DNA from 3 places in the Paenibacillus glycanilyticus genome. Region 2 is predicted to be linked to each of the others. Evidence: riboswitches for the same ligand, from Rfam matches in the RefSeq annotation. Region 2 holds a riboswitch; each other region holds the start of a gene.
The links. A riboswitch is a leader RNA that binds a small molecule or an ion and turns the genes downstream of it on or off. The one in region 2 is predicted to bind cyclic di-AMP.
Positions count from the first base shown of each region.

Region 1: another riboswitch for cyclic di-AMP. It lies ahead of ACR9FF_RS23465 (TrkH family potassium uptake protein); the one in region 2 lies ahead of ACR9FF_RS16280 (KamA family radical SAM protein).
Region 3: another riboswitch for cyclic di-AMP. It lies ahead of ACR9FF_RS00640 (C40 family peptidase); the one in region 2 lies ahead of ACR9FF_RS16280 (KamA family radical SAM protein).

Region 1 covers NZ_CP195155.1:5,213,026-5,220,557, forward strand. The annotation lists gene ACR9FF_RS23455 (LysR family transcriptional regulator) at 1-179, shown strand, start outside; gene ACR9FF_RS23460 (potassium channel family protein) at 572-1,234, opposite strand; gene ACR9FF_RS23465 (TrkH family potassium uptake protein) at 1,252-2,592, opposite strand; cyclic di-AMP (ydaO/yuaA leader) riboswitch at 2,663-2,824, opposite strand; gene ACR9FF_RS23470 (CPBP family intramembrane glutamic endopeptidase) at 3,074-4,669, shown strand; gene ACR9FF_RS23475 (hypothetical protein) at 4,836-5,351, shown strand; gene ACR9FF_RS23480 (hypothetical protein) at 5,480-6,022, shown strand; gene uvrC (excinuclease ABC subunit UvrC) at 5,999-7,532, opposite strand, start outside.
Region 2 covers NZ_CP195155.1:3,530,632-3,538,163, forward strand. The annotation lists gene ACR9FF_RS16260 (ectoine synthase) at 1-363, shown strand, start outside; gene thpD (ectoine hydroxylase) at 391-1,293, shown strand; gene ACR9FF_RS16270 (DUF2179 domain-containing protein) at 1,290-1,811, shown strand; cyclic di-AMP (ydaO/yuaA leader) riboswitch at 2,312-2,458, shown strand; gene ACR9FF_RS16275 (hypothetical protein) at 2,542-2,874, shown strand; cyclic di-AMP (ydaO/yuaA leader) riboswitch at 2,941-3,085, shown strand; gene ACR9FF_RS16280 (KamA family radical SAM protein) at 3,243-4,382, shown strand; gene ACR9FF_RS16285 (cation:proton antiporter) at 4,562-5,800, shown strand; gene ACR9FF_RS16290 (ArsB/NhaD family transporter) at 5,954-7,234, shown strand; gene ACR9FF_RS16295 (hypothetical protein) at 7,289-7,532, shown strand, end outside.
Region 3 covers NZ_CP195155.1:122,872-130,403, forward strand. The annotation lists gene ACR9FF_RS00630 (GNAT family N-acetyltransferase) at 1-507, opposite strand, end outside; gene ACR9FF_RS00635 (MFS transporter) at 614-1,831, shown strand; gene ACR9FF_RS00640 (C40 family peptidase) at 1,946-2,413, opposite strand; cyclic di-AMP (ydaO/yuaA leader) riboswitch at 2,419-2,575, opposite strand; gene ACR9FF_RS00645 (hypothetical protein) at 2,886-3,707, opposite strand; gene ACR9FF_RS00650 (M1 family metallopeptidase) at 3,805-5,811, opposite strand; gene ACR9FF_RS00655 (YwhD family protein) at 5,915-6,436, shown strand; gene ACR9FF_RS00660 (RNA polymerase sigma factor) at 6,511-7,134, shown strand; gene ACR9FF_RS00665 (zf-HC2 domain-containing protein) at 7,131-7,532, shown strand, end outside.

The sequences.
Region 1 (7,532 bases), 1.7 Mb from region 2:
GAGCGGCAACCCTGCTCCCGCATTCCTATATGCGCAAGCAGTTACTCGCCGACAACGAGCTTGTCGTTGTCCCCATCCGCGAGCTGGAAGAGACCAAGCGAACGACTTGTCTCATCCACAATGACCCTTCCGATCTTCATCCGGCGGTCCGGCGTTGGATCTCGGAGTTAGGTCAGTAGGTTTCGCTCTTGTGTCTTTCGCTCTTGTGTCTTTCGCTCTTATGCTTTTCGCCTTTATGCTGTTAGCCTTTGAGCTCTCCGCTCTTCTCGCTCCCGCAAGGGAGGACAGTGGTAGCGCTTTTTAGCGCTTCACTGTCCTTTTTCATTCCCTCGCAGGGGGAATGGATGGGTGCGGCGCGAGGCGGGAAAGGGGTATCTCTGGAGGAGCGCAGCGTTCGCCTTTGTCACTTCCTTTGCTACCCCTATGTAAACCTGTTCAGAGCAAAGGAATGACAACAGCGGCCGGAAGAGATACCCCGTCCCGCCGAGCCATCCCGCCCCATCCATTCCCCACCTCAGCAGCGAGCAAACAAAAGGACAATGAACGCTAACGGCGCCCACTGTCCTTATCATCACCTGATTATGGTTTCTTCAAACTGTTCAATCTGGTCGTTTGTTCCGATCACGACCATAACGTCCTTTTCCGTCACCACATCCGTCGCCGTAGGAGCAATTATAATACCGGAAGGCTTGTTAATGGCTACGATGCTGCATCCGAACCGGGCGCGCAAATTCATGTCTTGAAGCGACTTGCCGTTCAGGCATTTCGGCACCGAAAGCTCGGCAATGGTATACTCCTTCGACAGCTCGATATAATCAAGCAGATTCGGGGAGACAAGCTGATGGGCAACCCGGATGCCCATATCCCGCTCCGGATAAATAACGCGGTCAACGCCAATTTTCTCCAGCACGCGTCCGTGCAGCTCGCTCATCGCTTTAGCTACTACCCGCTTCACGCCCAAATCCTTCAATAATATAGTCGTCAGTATGCTGGCCTGAATGTCATCGCCAATCGCCACGACTCCGCAGTCAAAATTACGAACGCCTAGTGATCGCAGCGTCTCTTCGTCCGTGCAATCCGCCGACACCGTATAGGTCAGCACATTGCTCATCTCCTGAACGGCTTCCTCATCCCGGTCGATTCCAAGCACCTCATAGCCCAGCTTAATAAGCTCTCTTCCAAGACTGGAGCCGAACCTCCCCAAGCCTACGATCACGAATTGATTGTTCTTCATTCTTGCTCTCTATTCCCCTATCCAATCGTAATTTTGCCTTCCGGATACCGGTACAGCTCTTTCTCTGTTTTTGGCCCTAGCGCGTAAGCAAGCGTCAGCGGACCAAGCCGTCCGGCGAACATCGTTACCGCAATGACTATTTTGCCGAAGAACGTCAGCTCAGGCGTAATGCCCGTCGTTAGGCCAACGGTGCCAAACGCCGACGTTGTTTCGAATAAAATTTTCAGGAACTGCTGGTCTTCCGTCGTGGACAGCAGCATCGTTACCAATAGGACCAGCGTGAGCGACAGCATCGTAATCGTCAGCGCCTTGAAGATCCGGTCCTTCCCAAGCCGGTAATGGAAAAGAACGATATCTTCCCGCCCGCGGATCATCGCGATAACCGCCCCGACCATCGTGGTAAAGGTTGTCGTCTTGATTCCCCCGCCTGTAGAGCCCGGCGAAGCGCCGATAAACATCAGAATAACGGTGAAAAAGACGGTCGCCTGCCGAAGCTGGGTATAATCCAGCGTGTTGGCCCCCGCCGTTCTAGGCGTAACGGACTGGAAGAAGGAAGCCAGAATCTTTTCGCCCCAATTGAGGGAACCAAGCGTATTGCTGTTCGAAAACTCGAAAACGAAAATAACAACAGCGCCAGCGGCAATCAGGATGCCGGTTGTCGAGAGAACAACCTTGCTGTGCAGCGACAGTCTTTTGTTTTTCCGGAACTCCAGCAAATCCGCCATTACCACAAAACCTAATCCGCCAAAAATAATGAGCAGCATCGACACGATATTAACGAGCGGGTCCCCTACGTACATCGTTAAGCTGCGGAAATGGCCGAAGATATCAAAGCCTGCGTTGTTGAAGAAGGATATCGAATGAAAGAGCCCAAACCATACCGCTCTCCCAAACGGCATGTCAAAGGCGAATCGGACGGCAAACAGAACAGCGCCAACCAGCTCTATCGTTAAAGAGTAGAAGATCACTCTGCGGATTAGTCTGACGATACCCTCCATACTCGTCTGGTTCATCGCTTCCTGCAGAATGAGCCGTTCCTTAAGCGAAATCCTCTTGCGCAGCACCAGCGCAATCAGCGTGGCCATGGTCATAAAGCCTAATCCGCCAAGTTGGATAAGAGAGAGGATGATGATTTTGCCAAAGGTAGAGAAGTATGTACCCGTATCGACGACAACAAGTCCGGTCACGCAGGTCGCCGAGGTTGCCGTGAACAACGCATCGATAAAGGGCAGGCGCGAGCCATCGCTTGAGGAGAAGGGCATTGACAGCAGCACGGCTCCAATCACGATAATCATGGCAAAACCAAAGACCAGAATCCTTGGCGGCGACCATTTCAGGATATTGAGATATTTGGCCATTCTTCTCTCCTTTTAATAGATCTTTCAACATTTGGGCATAAAAAAAAGCACGGGAACTCCCATGCAAATGAGTCCTGTTCCACGCAGCCTACGAGGTTAGCTGACGGATTCGGGCCTGGAAAGGCAGCCCTATTCAAGCGGAATGCTCGAAATTCACCCCATGCTGGCGGATTGCTCCGGACAGCGGTTTGGTTCCCCCGTTTTCAAAAACGAAATTCGGCTGATACGATTCGATTAATATGACGTAACGATTATACGCCCAAACTGCGGAAACGATCAAAATGAGCCTAAGCGATAATTAAGCGGAATTCGTTCAAAAACGGGCAATCCTACAGAACAATTGGCTGCTTGCTGGCTGCAAGTCCTTATTTCACCGCTTTCCGTTTGCATCCTCTACTTTCGCCCGCATTGGATAAATGAGGTTAATAATGGTATTGTTACTGTAGCGAAGCATCGTCTGAATTCGAAATGGAGGTTTTGTATGATCCCTTCCATCGCTCCTCATGATTGGAAAAGATTCCTGTGGGCTGCTGTCGCAGGCGCAATTATTTTCATCTTTACCCAGTTCGGCCCTGCAGCCGGGGACCAACTGTTCTCAAGCTCAACTCCTAAGGTTATTGCAAAAAGCGAAGCCGAGTCGACCGCGAAAAAGTTCGTCCGGGAACAGTTCGGCAAAGCAGCCGTAACCGCCCATACGATTTATCAGACCGACAGTCTGGCAAACGGTTATTTCTCCAAGGAAGAGCTGCTGGGCAAGTTCGAAGATAAATATGACGCCAAGTTCCCGACCGATACGTTCCAGGTCAATCTGGATCTGGAGGACGGCACAAAAGCTTATGTCTACGTCCATATGACTAACGGCAGTATTACAGGCTGGCATTGGCTTGGCGGTCAATCTTCCGGCAATGCTCAATCGGTTCAAACGTCAGCGAAGGCTTTTGCCGAAACGAAAGGGTTCCGGCCGGAAGAATTGGACAGCCTGTACATCGATGACCAAGGAGACGCCGTGCTTCACCCTACCGGTTATACGCTTGGTGACGCTTCACTTGAGCTGATTATCGGAGTAGGTCTTGTTGATGATAAAGCAGTGATCACCAGGTACAAGCCAGCTTTCCAAGCACCGGCGGATTACGTCTCTTACGTGGAAGGCCAGAAAAAGACGGGCAGCGCGCTGTCTGTTGTCAGCCTGGCGTACATGTGCTTCATCTCCCTCGTTTTATCGCTTATTTACGCGATTCTTTACAGGGGACACACGACCTTTAAACGCGGGATATTTATCAGCTTGGTGTTTATCGTATTCTACATCTATAACAATCTGAACGTTCTTGATGGCATCATGGCAACCTTTGGCGAGCAGAGCCGGTCGGATGCCGAGATGAAGGCTACCGTTTTGATTACGGTCGTGCTGCTCATTCCGGTTGGCCTCGCCGTTTACTTCGCCTTAGTCGCCGGTGACGGGATGTGGCGCTCGCAAAAACGCCCCTTATGGCCGGGATTCCGCGAGCGAGGCTATGGCGAGCATGTATGGCGCAGCGTTGGCCTCTCCTATCTTTTTGCAGCGATTATCCTTGGCGCGCAAGCGATCATTATGGTCGCCATGAAGTTTCTTGCAGGCTCCTGGGCAACCAGCGATGCTACGCAGTCGCCTTACAATACGGATATGCTATGGCTTATGCCGATGATGGCCTGGTGCGCTGCCATATCCGAAGAAGCGATATTCCGGTTGTTCGGCATTGCTTTATTCAAAAAATGGTTCAAAAATACGTTTATCGCTACGCTTATTCCCACGATCATGTGGGCGCTGGGACATGTCGGCTATCCGATCTTCCCGTTCTATACGCGTATCGTGGAGCTTGTTATTCTGGGAACGGTATTTTGTCTTATTTTCCTCCGCTATGGCTTTATAACGGCCGTGTTCACCCACGCAATTCTGGACAGCCTTATTATGAGCTTCGAGCTGGTCAGCGTTGGAGGAGGCGTTAATATTACCGCAGCCCTTATCTATGCTATTCTGCCTGTTATTATCGCTTGGGTTATCAAATCCTGGCATAAACGGCGCACTCCAATACGGGTCTGAAAGGACTCCTTATAAAAAAAGGAATGTATCTCTTCGAAGATACATTCCTTTTTTCGCAATAACGGCACTCTACACCGCCCATTTAATAGAAACGGTCACTTTGTCCAAGAGAAATCCTGTCCAACTTAATATAATCTATTAAACCAACATATGGAGTGTGATAGGATTGATTGCAAGAATCAGCGGCTATGACCGCAAACAGAGCTCATGCAATAAAAGCTATGAGAAACAGTCGTCATGCAAAAAGTCAAGCGGCCATCACAAATCGTCCGGGAAAAAGAACAAATCAGGCGGCAAGAAAAATTGCTGCTGCCAACACAAGTCTTCCAGCAAAAAATCGGACGGCTATTCACACAAATCAAATGGCTGCAAATGCGAACACAAATCAAATGGCCGCAAATACGAGCACAAATCTTCGGGCTATAGCGACAATTCGGTAATTCCGTACAACAAGGAAGAAAAATCAAGCGGAAAAAGCTATGCTGAATATGCTTATGGCATCCTTAGCAAGCTGTCGCTCGGACAAGTTATTCATCGCGTTACGCTGGATAACGGAAAGGATCTGGATAAAGCGAAATGGGCTGGCTTTAAGAATGGGCATGCTACTTTCTCTGCTTTCAACTACAAAACGACTTACCTCGTTTATGTCCCGTTGAACAAAATTACAAGCATCGCTTTGTAAAGAAAATTAATCAAGAAACTATTTCATTTGTTTATCCACTCCTGTACAAGAGCAACTCTAGCAACCTTCATATAATCTAGTATTACGTTCATGAGGAGTGATAGAATTGCCAAAAAACCATAGCTCGGGTGGCAACCAAAGTCCCGGAGGCAACCAAAGTCCCGGCGGCAACCAAAGTCCTGGCGGCAACCAAAGTCCCGGAGGCAACCAAAGTCCTGGCGGCAACCAAAGTCCTGGCGGCAATCAAAGTCCTGGCGGCAATCAAAGTCCCGGCGGCAATCAAAGTCCTGGCGGCAATCAAAGTCCCGGCGGCAGAAGTGCAGGAGCTAACAAAGCTGGAGCTAATAAAAAATCAGGTGGCAGCAAAGGCAATAAAAGCGGTAAACCCGGTGGCAGCAAAGGCAATAAAAGCGGCAAATCAGGCGGCAGCAAAGGCAATAAAAGCAGCAAATCCGGTGGTAGCAAAGGCAATAAAAGCGGCAAATCAGGCGGCAGCAAAGGCAATAAAAGCGGCAAATCAGGCGGCAGCAAAGGCAATAAAAGCGGCAAATCCGGTGGTAGCAAAGGCAATAAAAGCGGCAAACCAGGCGGTCGCAAAGGCAAATAAAAAAATAAAGGCAAGTAATATAAAAAGGAATGAGGTTGCCTCATTCCTTTTCTTCTTCATTTAACGAAGCTAAAATTTGCGAAGCCAGCTTCTCGCCAATAGACAGAGGCTTGAAGTCCTCGATTGAAGCTTCCCTTATCTTCTTAATCGAGCCAAAATGCTTAAGCAGCAGCTTGCGGCGCTTCTCTCCGATTCCCGGAATCGCATCCAGCTGGGAAGCGATCATAGATTTGCCGCGCTGTTCGCGGTGGAAAGAAATCGCAAACCGGTGGACTTCATCCTGAATCCGCTGCAGCAGATAAAATTCCTGGCTGTCGCGGGGCAGCGGCACGACTTCCGGCGGATCACCGGTCATCAATTGGGCCGTCTTATGCTTTGCATCCTTCACAAGTCCGCATACCGGAATATAAAGCCCCAGCTCATTTTGCAAAATATCCAGTGCTGCGGAGATTTGTCCCTTGCCACCGTCGACTACGATTAAATCCGGAGGAGTCTGCTGCTCCTTCAGCATTCTTTCGTAACGGCGCCGCACAACCTCGCGCATCGTTTCGTAATCATCCGCGCCAACAACGGTTTTCACCTTATACTTGCGGTACTCTTTCCTGTCCGGCTTGCCATCCGTAAAGACAACCATCGCCGAGACCGGATTTGTGCCTTGGATATTCGAGTTATCGAACGCCTCGATTCGCCGGACCTCGGGCAGTCCAAGCCATTCGGCTAGTCCTTCCGAAGCGCGGACGCTTCTCTCTTCGTCCCGCTCGATCAGGCGGAATTTATCCGCCAGCGCAATCTTGGCATTATCGATAGCCATGGATACGGCTTCGCTTTTCCGTCCGCGCTGCGGCATCAGCACCTTCACCTTCAGCCAGTTATGCAGCATCGTTGCGAACTCATCGGCAGCCGTGGACGACTCCGCCGTCCCTTCTTCCTCATCGGCCGGGAGCGGCAGCAAAATCTGCTTCGGCAATGCCGGGTTATCGCTGTAATATTGGGTAACGAATGTCATAAAGTCATCGTATTCTTCCCCATAATAAGGGAATGTTGTGCCGCGCCGTTCAATCATTTTTCCCTGGCGCATGTACAGAATCTGCACGCACATCCAGCCCTTCTCTACCGCGTAGCCGAAGATGTCGCGGTCTAGGGCATCATTCATCGTAATCTTCTGCTTCTCGATAACCGCATCGATGCTGATGATCTGATCGCGGTATTCCTTGGCACGCTCGAAATTAAGCTCTTCGGCGGCAGCTTCCATTTTACGCTGAATTTCCGCTTTTACGGCATCATGGCCGCCGTTAAGGAACTTGGTAATTTCCTGAATCATCGCATCGTATTGGCCCTGCTCCACATCGTACTCGCAAGGGGCAATACATTGGCCGATATGATAGTACAAGCATACTTTATCAGGCAGCGTTCCGCATTTGCGCAGCGGATAAAGCCGGTCCAGCAGCTTCTTGGTTTGCTGAGCCGCGAAGGCATTCGGGTACGGTCCGAAATATTTGCCTTTATCCTTCACGACACGCCGCGTAACCTCAAGGCGCGGGTGTTTTTCGTTCGTAATCTTAATATACGGAAAA
Region 2 (7,532 bases):
GATGTCATCGACAGCAAGGACGATATCGATACAAAAACTTGGAACGCGCGCAGGCTGCTGCTGGAACGCGACGGTATGGGTTTTTCGCTGCACGACACCATCATTAAAGCAGGAACGGAAACCTTGATTTGGTACCGGCATCATGTGGAAGCGGTCTACTGCATTGAAGGAGAAGGTGAAATCGAAGTCATCGGAGGCCGGACCTATTCCATCCAGCCGGGAACGCTCTATGCGCTGGACGGACATGAGAAGCATTTGCTGCGAGCTGACAGCCAGCTGCGCATGGTGTGCGTATTCAACCCGCCTCTTACCGGGAGCGAAGTTCATGACGAGGAAGGCGTATATCCGCTTGTACAGCCATAATTAAACCGAAAAGGAGAGGATTTATCCATGCAAACAAAACCAGTAATGACGAGTAAAACGGCTGATCGTTATCCATCCAGGGTGAAACAGGAGGCAGCCTTGTTAAAACGTCTTGATCCTGTCGTGTACAGTGCTTGGGCCGCCGGCAGCCCGCTCACCAAGGAGCAATCAGATTCTTATGAACGGGATGGCTATTTGTTTCTGGAAAACTTCTTCTCTCCGGATGAAGTAAGGGATTGGAAGGCTGAACTGAAGAGGCTGCAGCAGCGTTACAGCGAGCAAGAGGCCGAGCATGTCATTCGTGAGCCGGGAGGCAAGGAGGTTCGTTCGATCTTCGCCGTGCACGACAACAATCCAGTGTTTCGGGAGTTGTCTCTACATCCCCGTCTGACAGCTATTATGGAATATTTGCTAGGCTCAAAAACTTACATTCACCAATCCCGGATTAATTTCAAGCCGGGCTTTACCGGCAAGGAATTTTACTGGCATTCGGATTTTGAAACCTGGCACGTGGAAGACGGCATGCCGTCCATGCGCGCGCTTAGTTGCTCCATCGCGCTGGAGGATAATACGCCTCATAACGGGCCGCTTATGGTTATGCCGGGTTCTCATCGGAAATTCGTATCCTGCGTTGGCCAAACGCCGGAGAATCATTTCAAGGATTCGCTTCGGAAGCAGGAATACGGCGTTCCCGATCAAGACAGCTTGACCTTCCTAGCGCAAGAAGGAGGAATCGTAATGCCGGTTGGCAAGGCAGGCTCGGTTCTCTTATTCGACTGTAATGTAATGCACGGCTCGTCGAGTAATATTTCGCCGTATCCAAGAAGCAATGTCTTTATGGTTTACAACAGCGTAGATAACCGGCTTGTCCAGCCCTATTCGGGGCAGAAGCCCCGTCCTGCCTACATCGCTTCCCGTTCAGAGCAATGAGTCTTGTTCTAATCACTCTTTCGATTTTGGGCATTAATATTGCCTATGTATCTATCTTTACGCTGCGCCTTATTCTTGTGCTGAAAGGCAAGAGAGGCGCAGCCTCTCTATTCGCGATGGTAGAGGTGTTCATTTATCTGGCGGGATTAAACCTTGTCCTAAACAATCTATCGAGTCCGATTCATATGGCGGCCTATTGCATGGGCTTTGGCATTGGCGTCTATCTGGGTAGCCGAATCGAAGAACAGCTCGCTCTTGGCTATTCGGTCGTTCAGGTGATTTCGAATTCGGTGAACACAAGCCTGCCGGACAAGCTTCGTCAATACGGATACGGCGTCACGTCATGGACCGGGGAAGGGCGGGATGGTCAGCGGCTTGTCATGCAGGTGCTGGTGAAGCGCAGCAACGAGAAGCGGCTGCTTGAACGAATCGAAGCGGATGCTCCAAAGGCATTCGTCATCTCGCATGAGCCCCGTCATTTCCGCGGAGGCTTCTGGGCGAAGTTGCTAGAGAAATAATGATCCGGAACATGCAGAGCGGATATTTCTAAAACAATGGAGTCGCATAATGATGCGGCTTTTTTGTTTTTTAATTAGGAAAGTACGACACGGGATTTGCTTTACAACTGGGGGTAAAGTATGGTTTAAACAATGCATTTGATGGGAGGGAATTGTCATCGATTCGATAGCGGTGCTCGATTATTATAAAATAAACAGAGAAGTTTCGAATGGCACGCAGATAACCGTTAAAGAAGCTAGGAAGCTGTACCTTTATAAAGAAAAGATTATGACAAAGTACAGGGAATTCCGCTTGGAGGATGTTTCGGATATGTCTTATAAAGAACTGGGGGAAGAGGAGGGGTTTCTTTATTTGCATACGAATCAAGGAGTTTTTCCTTTTATGATTTCTGTAAACCCTCAATCCTTTATGGATTCGTATTTTCAGCTTGTTAAACCGACACTCTGAAAACTGTCGTGCCTGATTCGATCATTTTGACTTTAAATATCTAAACGCTTACAATAAGTTTACGCTTAGTTTTCAGCTTGCTTGGCTGAAAAGCGGGGGAACCAATCCATTGGGGCGAATCATTTCACAATCAGAAATGTAGGATACCATCTTATCCGAGCCCGCCAGCTAACCTCGTCAGCAGTAGATGGGTCCATTACCTTATGCTTAATTTGATAAGAGACCCTTCATTTGTGGGGCTCTTTTTTTGTGCCCAGCAAATCTAACAAAGGGGAGATGAAAATGAAACATGCAGATTATCGTTCCGAAACGCAGGATTCTGATTCAGAAAATCCTCCGTATTTCGGAACCAAGGAAGACCATTTTCGGATCCTTAAAGTCGTGACCAGAAAATATGAATTTTATAAAAAAGCCGAAGAACATTTTTCATTTGCTTTTCTTGCAATGATGGTCATTAGTGTTATCACAAGGTATAGTAAGATCGTAACACTGCCAAAGATGATTTTTATGTGGGCACTTGTAATCTTATCCCTATTAGGGTTATGGACGATTGTAAACAAACGAATTTGGAAACAGAGAAAAATTTCATTGGAGAAGTATACTTCATTAAAATAACCAGGCTAGGAATAAAGTCCTTTATCTATTGCAGGAAATGTTTGACTAATCAAACATTAATGATACAATAAGTCTACGCTTAGTTTTCAGCCTTGGCTGAAAAGCGGGGGAACCAGTCAATTGGGGCGAATCATTTCGATAAATCAGAAATGTAGGGTACCATCTTACCCGAGTCCGTCAGCTAACCTCGTCAGCAGTGGATGGGTCAATTCCGACGCATGAAATCAACTTGAGATTGTCCGAGACCCTTTATTTCATTTAAGGGTCTCTTTTTATTTTATGACCCAGCTGATGAAGTTCTCTTGGCATTTTGACAATTTGGCTCCCTTTAATCTCCCTGTAGCAGGGCATCAAAGGAGCAAGGTCTAATGCAAAAAGTGAAGTACATTACGGATATTGCCAAAGTAAGTGCGTTGCCGGAGCAGGAAAGACAAGTGTTAAAGCCCATTACGGATAAGTTTGTATTTCGTGTGAATGATTATTATTTAAGCCTTATTGATTGGGAAGATCCTGACGATCCGATTCGCAAACTTGTTATTCCAAATGAAGGCGAACTGCTGGAATATGGCCGGTGGGATGCATCAGACGAGGATACGAATTATGTCGTTCCCGGATGTCAGCACAAGTATGCGACGACAGCGCTGCTTATCGTATCGGAAGTGTGCGGTTCCTATTGCAGGTATTGTTTTCGCAAACGTTTGTTTCGAAATGATGTGAAAGAAGCGATGGCAGACGTATCGCCTGGTATTGCCTATATAGCCTCGCATCCGGAGATAAACAATGTTCTTCTTACCGGGGGAGACAGTCTAATTCTGGCTACTTCCAAGCTCCGCTTCATTATCGAGCAGCTGCGTCAAATCGATCACGTCAAAATTATCAGGCTTGGTTCTAAAATGCCAGTATTTAATCCGATGAGAATCTATGAAGATGAAGAGCTGCTCGCTCTAATTCGCGAATTTTCCACGGAAGAGAAACGGATTTATGTGATGGCACATATTAATCATCCCAGGGAAATTACCGCGGAGGCTAAGCGAGGCTTCAAGGCGCTCCATGAAGCTGGAGCAATTGTAGTGAACCAGACACCTGTGTTAAAAGGAATTAATGATCAGCCGGCTGTACTGTCTGAACTCCTTGACCGTCTGTCATGGGCTGGTGTAACGCCTTATTATTTCTTTGTTAATCGGCCGGTTGCTGGCAATCGTGAGTTTGTGCTTCCGCTAGCAAAGGTATATCAAATGGTGGAGGAAGCAAAGGCTCTTACTTCCGGGTTAGGAAAACGTGTACGTTTATCGATGAGTCATACTTCGGGCAAAATCGAGATACTGGCAATCGATAATGGCAAAGCCTATTTGAAATACCATCAGTCTCGTGATAACGAATACGGTAAATTTATGATGCTGGATTGTCCGGAAGATGCTACCTGGTTTGATGATTTGCCAGGAAGCGAGCTGTATTGGAATAAACCGGTCAAGAAAAATGAAGCCATTATTTCCACCAATGAGTTGTAGCAGCTCTTTACAAGCGACAGTTGTTCATGTTAGATTATGGATAAATAAAGGAACGTCCGGAGGAGCCTGCCAACAGCGGGCTCCTTTTGTCTATTTATCCTGCATAAAGAGGTGAATGACGAAAGAGTGCTTTAGGAACACTGAAATGGATGTTGTTGTTAGAAACGGAGGATATCCCAATGGAATTATTTAATGAAACCCTTATTCAGCTGCTCATTCTGCTTGCCGTATCCATGTTTGTTATAGCCATTGCGAAGAAAATAAACCAGCCGTATTCCATCGCGCTTGTTATCGTAGGGCTCATTCTTGGCGTAACTCATATTCCGGTATTGGAGGAAGCGGAGTCCTTTATTACGCAGTCGCATGTGTTTCAATCGGTTATTATTTCGCTCTTTTTACCCATTCTTCTTGGTGACGCAACGCTTAAACTACCGGTTGACCAGCTCAAGAAGCATAGTAAGCCAGTGCTGGCATTAGCTTTCGGAGGAACTTTACTTTCATTCCTACTCATTGCGGCCGGATCTTATTTTTGGCTTGGGCTGCCGGTTGTCGTGGCATTTACTTTCGCCTCTTTGATGAGCGCAACCGATCCGATCAGCGTGATTTCCATATTTAAATCGCTAGGCGTGCCGAAGTCGCTCGTTACGATTATCGAAGGCGAGTCATTATTTAATGACGGTATTGCAGTGGTTCTATTTCAGATTTCATCCATTTATCTTCTCTCTTACATCGATATGGGCTTTGCCGGGGTTGGAAGCGGAGTATGGCTGTTTCTGAAATTTGCGCTTGGCGGAATTGCAATAGGAGCGGTAATGGGCTGGATCTTTTCGCAGTTGATTCGCTTTTACGATGATTATCCGCTCGAAATCGGCTTTTCCATGCTCTTATTTTTTGGCAGCTTCTTTATCGCGGAGCATTTCCATGTTTCCGGCGTTATCGCAGTTGTCGTAAGCGGACTGATCTTTGGCAGCTACGGAGCACGGATTGGGATGTCCGCAACAACCAGAATGAATATCGATTCGTTCTGGGACGTGATTACGCTGGTAGCGAACTCGCTGATTTTCCTTATGATCGGTCTTGAGATCAAGAACGTCGACTTCTCGGATAAATGGTTAATCATTGCAGGAGCCATCTTGATTGTGCTGGCCGGAAGAACCATTGCTCTTTATGCGAGTGTTGCGATGCTTCGGGAGTTTCCAAGAGCTTGGAAGTCCATTCTGAATTGGGGTGGGTTGAAAGGGAGCTTGTCGATTGCGTTGGCGTTAAGCTTACCTGACTCCTTCTCAGGGAAGGATGATGTGCTTGTGCTAGCATTCAGTGTGGTACTGTTCTCGTTGCTTGTTCAAGGCTTGACCATTAAACCGCTTGTATTAAAGCTGGGAATTGGAGAAACAAAAAAGCCAACGGCAGGAAATTAACTTGGTGAAAAATGCTTTACAAGTATAACATTCATTAGGTAAACTTGATTAATAATGAATTTAATAAGTAATTCCCGGTGGAGCCTGTCAATTGTGGGCTCCTTTTGTCTTTTTTTGGAGATACTTATTTAATAGCACATACGGGAGGGCAACATGGAACAACAAGCTATTTGGGCTATTGTCATTTTTTCGGTGGCATACGCACTCATTATTACGGAGAAAATCCATCGGACGATCATCGCCATGCTAGGGGGACTAGTGATCGTGGCGGCAGGTATTGTCAATCAAGAAACAGTGCTGCATCATATCGATTTCAATACGCTGGGCCTGCTTATCGGTATGATGATTATCGTATCGATTACGGCAGATACGGGGCTATTTAAGTACATTGCCATCTGGGCTTCAAAAATGGCGAAAGGTAAGCCCGTTCGGATCATGATCGTATTGTCGCTCATCACAGCCGTGGGCTCTGCATTCCTGGATAATGTTACGACCATTCTTTTGATGGTTCCGGTAACCTTCAGTATAACAAGACAGTTGAGAGTAACTCCGATTCCATTTCTCATGACTCAAATCATTGCTTCCAATGTAGGCGGAACAGCCACTTTGATTGGCGATCCTCCGAACATCATGATCGGAAGCGCGGTCAAAGAGCTTACCTTTAGTGCCTTCATCTTAAATTTAACACCTATCATTATTGTCATTATGGTGGTATATGTGCTGTTATTTGTCTTGCTGTTCCGAAAGCAGATTCAAACGACGCCGGAACGGACGCAAAATATTATGGACCTGGAGCTCTCCGGTATCATAACGGATAAAAAACTTTTGATAAAAAGCTTAATTATCTTGGGACTGACGATTTTGGCCTTTTTCCTTCATCAAATGCTTCATCTGGAATCCGCAGCCGTTGCCTTATCCGGAGCTTTTCTTCTGCTTCTGTTAACCGGCGAACATCGGATGGAGGATGCCTTCAGCAAGGTAGAATGGACAACTATCTTTTTCTTTATTGGCCTGTTTGCTCTTGTTTCAGGGCTTGTGGAGACCGGAGTTATTGCGAATTTGGCGGCCAGGGCGATTAATTTGACACATGGCGATCCCGTAGCAACCTCCATGTTGATTCTTTGGCTCAGTGCAATTGCATCGGCCTTTCTGGATAATATCCCGTTTGTCGCGACTATGATCCCCATGATTCAGGAAATGGGAAGCATGGGCGTGCAGAATTTGGAGCCATTGTGGTGGAGTCTTGCCCTCGGGGCTTGTCTTGGCGGGAATGGTACTCTAATCGGTGCAAGCGCAAATCTGATTGCTGCAGGGATGTCCGGCAAAGAAGGCTATCCCATAAAGTTTTTGGCTTACATGAAGATAGCTTTTCCTTTAATGCTTTTATCTATCGTATTATCCAGCGTATATGTCTATTTAAGATATCTTAATTAACGGGGGGCGATTGCTATACTAGCTTATCAATACAACAACAAGGATATTGAGATCGTGGAGTCCAAGAACGGTGAAGATATTGAGTTCCATCTGCAAGTGCTTGATCATGTAGAGGATATCTTGCCGAAACTAAAAGCAGTGCGAGCTTTTTTTGAAAGCGATGACGTGTATACGGATGTCTTGTTCTATACGTACCCGAATCATCGGTACAGCGCAATCGTGCGTCCGGAATTTTATGCCGATTTTGTCCTGCAGCTAATGAAGCATAAGTTGTTGATGCAAGTTGAATGGGTAGGCT
Region 3 (7,532 bases), 3.3 Mb from region 2:
CTGGTACACCATACAATGGAACTCGGCCGGCCCCTGCGGCGTTGGCCTTACATACGTATCTTCGATGGCAAAGCCGGCCCGTTCGTAAGCGCGAATGGCCCGCGTGTTCCAGGTCAGCACCTCTAGGTCAATGCTGTTCTGAGGGGCTCGGCGAAGAGCTTCGCGGATCAGCAGCCGCAGAAAGCCGGGGCCGATGCCTCTTCCGCATAAAGCGGGATGAAGGCCGAGACCGAGGCGGGTAACGCCAACAATGGGAAAGAATTGGGCGAACCCGATCAGTTCCCGGTCGCGATTCACGACAGCCGCATATTGCATGCGTCGCAGGACGGGGTCGCCGAATTCGATCTCGTCCTTTTGCATCGTATCCCATGCCGGCCAATGGTAAAGATCGTAAGGCGATTCGTATTGCCATTCGCAGATTTGCCGGGCATGATCGATTTCCATCGGCTGGATAGTCATGTCCTCCAGTGATGGTTTATAATGTACCTCATCAGTAAAATTAGTCATGGATCTACCCTCATTAATAAGAATCTATAAGTTTCTTTCCATTATAACATTTCGGTAATCGACTTCATGAGGATTTGGCGAAGGACAACGAAGGAGAACTTTTACGATGCGGAAATTAATAGCGCTTGGCTGTTTGTCTTATCTCGTAATTGGATTAGCTCATGTTGTGGGCGGGTCGGTAATGGAGCAGATGCTCGATAAATACGGTTTGTCTTATGACGACGGCGGGCAATGGATGATGAATCAGTTTTTTGGTTTTTTGGTGGGCGTATTGCTGTCCCCGTTTATTACGTCCAAGCTGGGTAAAAGAGGGGGAGTGCTTCTCTCGCTTGGTCTCCTGACGCTTGGCGAAGCGGCTTACAGCCTTACTCCCCACTCCTGGGGACTGATGCTGTTCATCGCCTTGTTTGCCGGGTTCGGCTTTGGCATGACGGAATCCGTCATTGGTGCCATGGTCATTGATCTGGCGGAAGAAAGCGGCAAGGCCAACGCGATGACCAAGCTGGAAACGTTCTTTGGAATCGGCGCTTTCCTGATGCCAACGATGGCAAGCATATTGATCCGATACGATGTATGGCAATTATCTTTCCCGATACTCTCGGCACTAGCCGGCATTACCTTTATCTTATGGATGACGATTTCGTTTGGGCCAATCGACGACAAGATCGGTTTTCATGCCAGAGGGAAGAAGGCGTCGGCGGAGCGGGAAGCTGGTGAACCGCGTCCACAAGGATGGTTCGGTTATAAGAGAGCTTCGATTCCGTTCCTGCTGCTGTCGGCGTTATTTTTCTTCCTCTATGTTGGCGTGGAAATGAGCTTCTCCAATTATCTGCCTTCCATTATGATCGAACGCTCCGGCATGTCGGAGGCGAATGCCCCTTCCTCGCTTAGCCTGTTCTGGGGCACGATGATCCTGGGGCGTCTGTTCGCCGGACGGCTGGCGGATCGTGTCGGATACATCCGCTATCTGTTTGTTGCGATTGCCGGAGCCTGCGTCGTTATTCTTGCGATGGGGGCCGTTGGGCAGTTAAGCGGCATGATGGTTCTTGTGGGACTAAGCGGATTGTTCTTCTCCGGCGTATTCGGGATTGCTCTCGTATTCGCGAACGGATTAATTCCGGGGATGACCGAGCGGACAACCAGTCTGCTTGTCGCTTGCGGAGGCATAGGCGGGGCGATCTTCCCGAAGCTGACGGGATGGATGATGGACAACTATGGTGCGGACCGCACGGTCTGGATTCTTGGAGCTTTCTTAATTGCGATGTTTGTCGTATTGCTTGCGATGCTGGCGCTCGGCCGGAAGCAGCAGACGGCAGCTGCCTGAATAGAGTAGCGGGAAACAATAAAGCCGCATGCGGTTTGTCCGGTGGGACAAGCTGCATGCGGCTTTATTGTAGGAATCCTGCCAATCCGCCCCCATGGAAGCGGCTGCTTGATTCTATTGTTCGTCGGCATATTTATCAAAAGTGCTAGGGTCCATGACACGTCGAGCAGTCACATACCGGTTGACATAATAAGAGTCACTAAGGTTGCTTATCGTAACGCCCTTGCTGGACGATGCATGAGCAAACTTGCCATCTCCTACATAAATGCCGACATGAGATACACCACGACCGTTCGTGTTGAAGAACACGAGATCTCCGGCCACTAGATCGCTTTTTGCGATCTTCTTACCTGTTTCAGATTGCGAAGTGGATGTACGAGGAAGATCGATGCCCATTTTGTCGAAAACGTAAGAAGTAAATCCGGAGCAGTCGAATCCTTTCGTGGATGTTCCACCTGCAACGTACGGCGTGCCAATCAAGTTGCTGACAATGCCGTCCATTTTGGAGTCTGCGAAAACGCTTCCAGCCTGAAAAGCCAGCATTAGCGCAAGTCCAAGGAGTAGTGCTGTAACCTTTTTCAAAGCGGTAAAGCTCCTTCCAATGCCGACGAGGTTAGCTGTGGGGTTCGGTTGAAGGATCCCTATGACTTCTCGGGCGCCGATAGAATCATTCGGACGTCGAAGTCAATTCACCCAGAGGTGGTTCCCCCGTTTCCAGTACAAGGAATTAGGCAGTTTGTTTTATGTACTTGGTAACTATTCGGTAATTTTCGTTTATCTCCTCCTCTATACGGCAATTTCTAATAATTCTCATGCAACCTTTTGACTAATGGAAGCGGAAAAGCTTGTATCCTGCGGTTAATAGTCTTCATGTAGGGCGCGCAGACTAGCAGAGAAGCACTATAAAGATTTACTAACTCTTTACTATGTGGTTTTGCTAGCCGATATGTTGATTTATTTGGAGAATGGCGGACGAGCGAGCCCGAAAAAACGCGAAAAGCCCGCGCTGCGACTAGGTCGCAGGGCGGGCTGCTTCTATAATTATGAGAAAATTTTAAACTTCCTTTGATCTTAAAATGTCGTATTGGGAGGCTAGAGTCCATACTTTCATAAGGGTACGGACAAGATGATAGCCTTGGTGGACAAGAAGGGCGATAAAGCCGGCCCATACGAGGGAGAAGCCGCTGACAAACAATCCGATTCCCGAGCCGATCGCCCACATGAGAAGCGATAATCCGGCAAAAGGCAGAAGATGCTTGACTGCTGTGCCAAGAGATTGGAAAATGCCGCCGGTCTTGCCGCTCGTTGCCCCGAGCTGCATGGCCAGGAACAGCAGATGGAGCAGGATGCCCCATAACAGCCAGCCACCTACGGCAGGAAGGGTCTGCTGCAGCAAGGCTCCGATCGAGCGGCTGTGAAGCAGAGCCTCAAGCCCCTTTGGCGCCAGCCACCATGCGGGAGCAAGAGCAAGAATCGTCTCGATCCAGTACAGTAGGGTAACCGGCTTCCATGCCCGGCGGATACCTTGCAGGAACTGCGTTCCTCCCGCATCGGTCGCATGCTGCAGGGAGTAGAGGAGCCCCGCGTTAAACAGCGGAGAGAGCAGCATTCTTGCGGCGAATAAGCCGCCAAGCAGCCACAGGTACGGAGTAAGCAGGTCCGTCTTCATAATCTGGAACTGCGCTTCGCTCAAAAATAGCTGGACGGCCGCTTTGGACGGGGAGTGATCCGGGAACCGCCGCAGCAGCGGCGCAACTACCGAATCGATAAACCGGTATAGGAAGAATCCCCACAGCAGCTGGTACAGGAATAGCAGAATAACGATATAGAAGTGCTTGATCGTAAGCCGCCAGCCTTGCCTCATATGATTTTTCATGGCTAATCCTCCTAAAATTGCGAAGCAATTCTTAGCTACCACATAACCTACCTCTAGACGCGGTCGCTCTTCTTCGAATTCTTCGATAGAGGTTTTCTCACCAGCCCAGTAATCCGAGCAGACCTTGAATGACGTTGGAAGCCCCAAGACTCCAACGGGTACGCGTGACCTCGGATAAATCGGCCTTCATATAGTCGTTGATATGCTTATTGTCGAGCACGTTTGTATGCTGCGGATCGACAGCCACCCATTCGAGCGGGGAGCTATGGACAACTTTGTACTGAATTTGAGCCTCCGTCGGATCCCAGGACTTCGGAACAATGGTGCCGTCCTTGAACTTCAGGACAATCGGAACCGTACCGTTATAGCCGCCGTTGCGCTGAAGAGAGACAACCGATTCATACATCCGCGTTCCATCCTGCTCGACCGGATGGACAGTAATGGACTCTACGGATACGTCCGCCATCTGATTGCCGTAGACATATTGGTCGAAGTAATTGGCCCACTTTTGTTTGGTAACCTGCTCGACAACTCGCTGGAAGTCGGTGGTGGTTGGATGCTTGAACTTATATTTCTGGAAGTAGGTTCGCATAATCTTCTGCATCATTTTCTCGCCGACCTGCTTCTCGATGCCAATCAGCACAAGCTTTGCCCGCATGTACACATTCTCGGCATAGACGTTATTGCTCGGATATGCCCAGGATGGCTGCTTGAGCGGAGCGGGGGCCGTCATATAGCTCGCTTCCAGCGGCAGGTTGGCTTCGATGCCGTATTCGCTGGCCATAACCTTGTCTTCCGCATAGCTCGTAAAGCCTTCGTCGAGCCAGGCTTCTTCGAATTCATTAGAGGCTACCATGCCGTACCAGTATTGATGCCCGACCTCATGCACAACGGTCCTCTCGAGACTGTAGCCCGGATTGTCCGTCTCGGCGGCGAAAGCCGTGACGAGTGTCGGATACTCCATTCCGCCGGAGCCATTAGCTCCTTTGGGAGGGACTACAACCGATAAGGTCGAGTACGGATACTCGCCATACCATTGCCCATACTTGGAGAGCGCGGATTTGGCGGCATGCATATACCGGTCCTTCAATTCCTCATGTGCGGGATCCAGATACAGCTTAATGCGCACACCCGGAATGCCGGGGCCGGATAACGTGTCTTCATAATAGATAAAGTCGGGAGAGGCGGCCCAGGCGAAATCATGCACGTCATCGGCGTAGAACTGATAGAACGCCCGGTTGCCCTTTTTCTCTACTGCCTTCGTCTGAAAGCCCGTTGCTGCAACGGTATAGGATTCCGGCACCTGAATGCGGACGGAATAAATGCCGAAGTCGCTGTAAAACTCGGAGTTGCCGTGGTACTGATGCGTGTTCCAGCCTTCTGTGGTGCGGCCTCTTGTCCCCGCTGTCTCGTACACGGCCAGCTTAGGAAACCATTGGCCAGCCATCACGTAATTGCCGGAGTAGCCCATGCGCGCGAATACTTCGGGCAGCTTCACCTCAAAGCCCATCTCGAGGGTAACCGACTTGCCGGGGGCAACCGGCTCGGGCAGTTTAAGCTTGGCCAGCGTAAAGTCATTCGGATTGTTGTCATCGGGCTGAACATAATGCAGCCGCGGAAGCAGGCTTTCCCCTTCCGTCGTTTCCAGCGTAAGCAGCTTCATATAGCCCTGGCTTGCTTCGGTTGCTTTATCCGAGCGCAGCTTTCCGCCGGATTCCTTCATAAACGTGGTTTTGTCCGACATGAAGGCGTTCGGATAGAGGTGGAAATACAGCTCGGACACCGTCTTTTTGCCGGGGTTCGTCCAGGTGACGGTCTGCTGGCCGTCGAGATACCGGATATCGTCGCGAAGCGATACGTTGATATGGTACTCGGTGATTCGCTTGCTAAGCGCCTGCGGTTTCGGAGCCACGTTGTCAGGTTGGGACGAGGCAGGCGGCTTGGCCGATTTTGGCGCAGAATCGGTCGCTGCTTTGGCGGCAGGGGCGAGAGCATAGGTATATTGGGATTGCCAAGCGCGGCCGAAGCCCTGCTGGATGGAGAGGCCGAGCAGGACGGCGGTAAGCGTAAACAGCAACAATCGTTTGACGTAGCGTGGAGACATGATACAATTCCCTCCCGTGACAAGCATCTACAGCATGTATATGTTTGCTTTTCGCGGATTATTAGCTAAAATGGAATTATTGTACGGGGAAGGTGGAAGAGCGATGACGGAACAGCAAGGACAGCCGGCAGAGCCGGAAAAAAAAGAGAAGAAGTCCCTCTCTCTTAACGTAGTCAGCAACAAACAACATAAAGGCTTTGGAGCCGGAACGATAGATTTAAGCGCAGTATCCTGCGTTATTATTGATAATGGCGTAGCCTATATCGATGACGGGGCGATGCATGCGAAGAGCAAGGTGGAGCGGGGCATCAAGTTCAGTCCGAATAAAGAAGACTGCCCGAACGGCCGCAAATGCTGGATCGTATGGACTGCCGTGGAGCGGGGCGAGACAGGTTCATATTATGCTGGGGCTACGGCCTGCGAGATGTGGATCGATACCGAAGCGCGCCGCGGCTGGAAAATTCTCGCCGATCACGTGAACAAGCTGGATGCCGCGATTAAACGCAAGTACAAGCTTGAAGAGCTGGATGCGGAAGAGAAAGCGGCTTACCGCAAGCTTCTGGCCGAACATAATGAAGAATGGTGGAATAATTCGCCGGAAGAGCTTAAGGAAGCTTTGGCGTAAGCAATGAATTCAATAACCGGGGATCGCAAGGCGGATGGCCGCGCGATCCCCGGTTTTTTTCTTGAAAACTTTTTTTGAAGCATGCGCAGGGATGGAGAGCGCAGCTGTCGTCTATTATAACGGGAAGGGAGGAGAGCGAGATACAAGACGAACAATGGATCACGGCCATCAAGAACGGCGGTCCTGCGGCGTTTCAGATTTTTGTAGACGAATATGGGCCTTATATCTATCGAACCGTGTTTGCTGTTATCCGTTCGCCGCATGATGCGGAGGACGTGACGCAGGAAGCGCTGCTGCAAATCTATCGCTCCCTCCCGGAGTTCCGAATGGACGGCTTCAAGACGTGGATTACCCGCATAGCCGTCAATAAGGCGATTGATTGGAAGAGAAGCCGGATGCGCAAGCCCGAGGAGCTGGTGGGCAGCTTGACGGGGCTTGAGGCGGAAGGGATGATTACGGAACGCGGGCTGGCCGTTGAGACGGCGGTTATAGACCGCGAAGAGCAGCGGCAGGTGCGCGAGCAGGTGGAGCAGCTGCCGGACAATTATCGGGAAGTCGTGACCGCTTATTATATGGAGAACAAATCGTACGAGGAGATCGCGGTTCAGACCGGACTTGAGAAAAAAAGCGTTGAGTCGAGGCTCTACCGGGCACGTAACTGGATCAAGCGGCATTGGCGGAAGGAGGACTTCGAATGAATGAGCAGGAGTGGAAGGAACATGTGACGGCGGCAGACCTGACCGCTTATATCCATGATGAACTCGCTGAACCTAAGCGGGAGGAGATCGAGCTGCATATCGCGGCATGCGAGCCGTGTATGGTGCTTTTTATGAATGCGATAGAGGCATCGGAGGCTCGGGAATCGGATCCGGCATCTGATGGAACGGCGGAGGCAAGGGCCGTCATTCCGGATATGAAAAAGCTGGGGAAGCGGGTTGTCGGTATTCTGCTCGCCGAGTCGGCAAGAAAGAATCCGGTTATGCGGGCGGAGCCTGCCCGCCGCCAGTCTTTCCTTCAGCGTCCCGTTGTTCACTTTACCGCCGCAGCGGCCATTACGCTGCTGTTGCTTGGCACAGGGACGTTTAGCGGGCTTTCG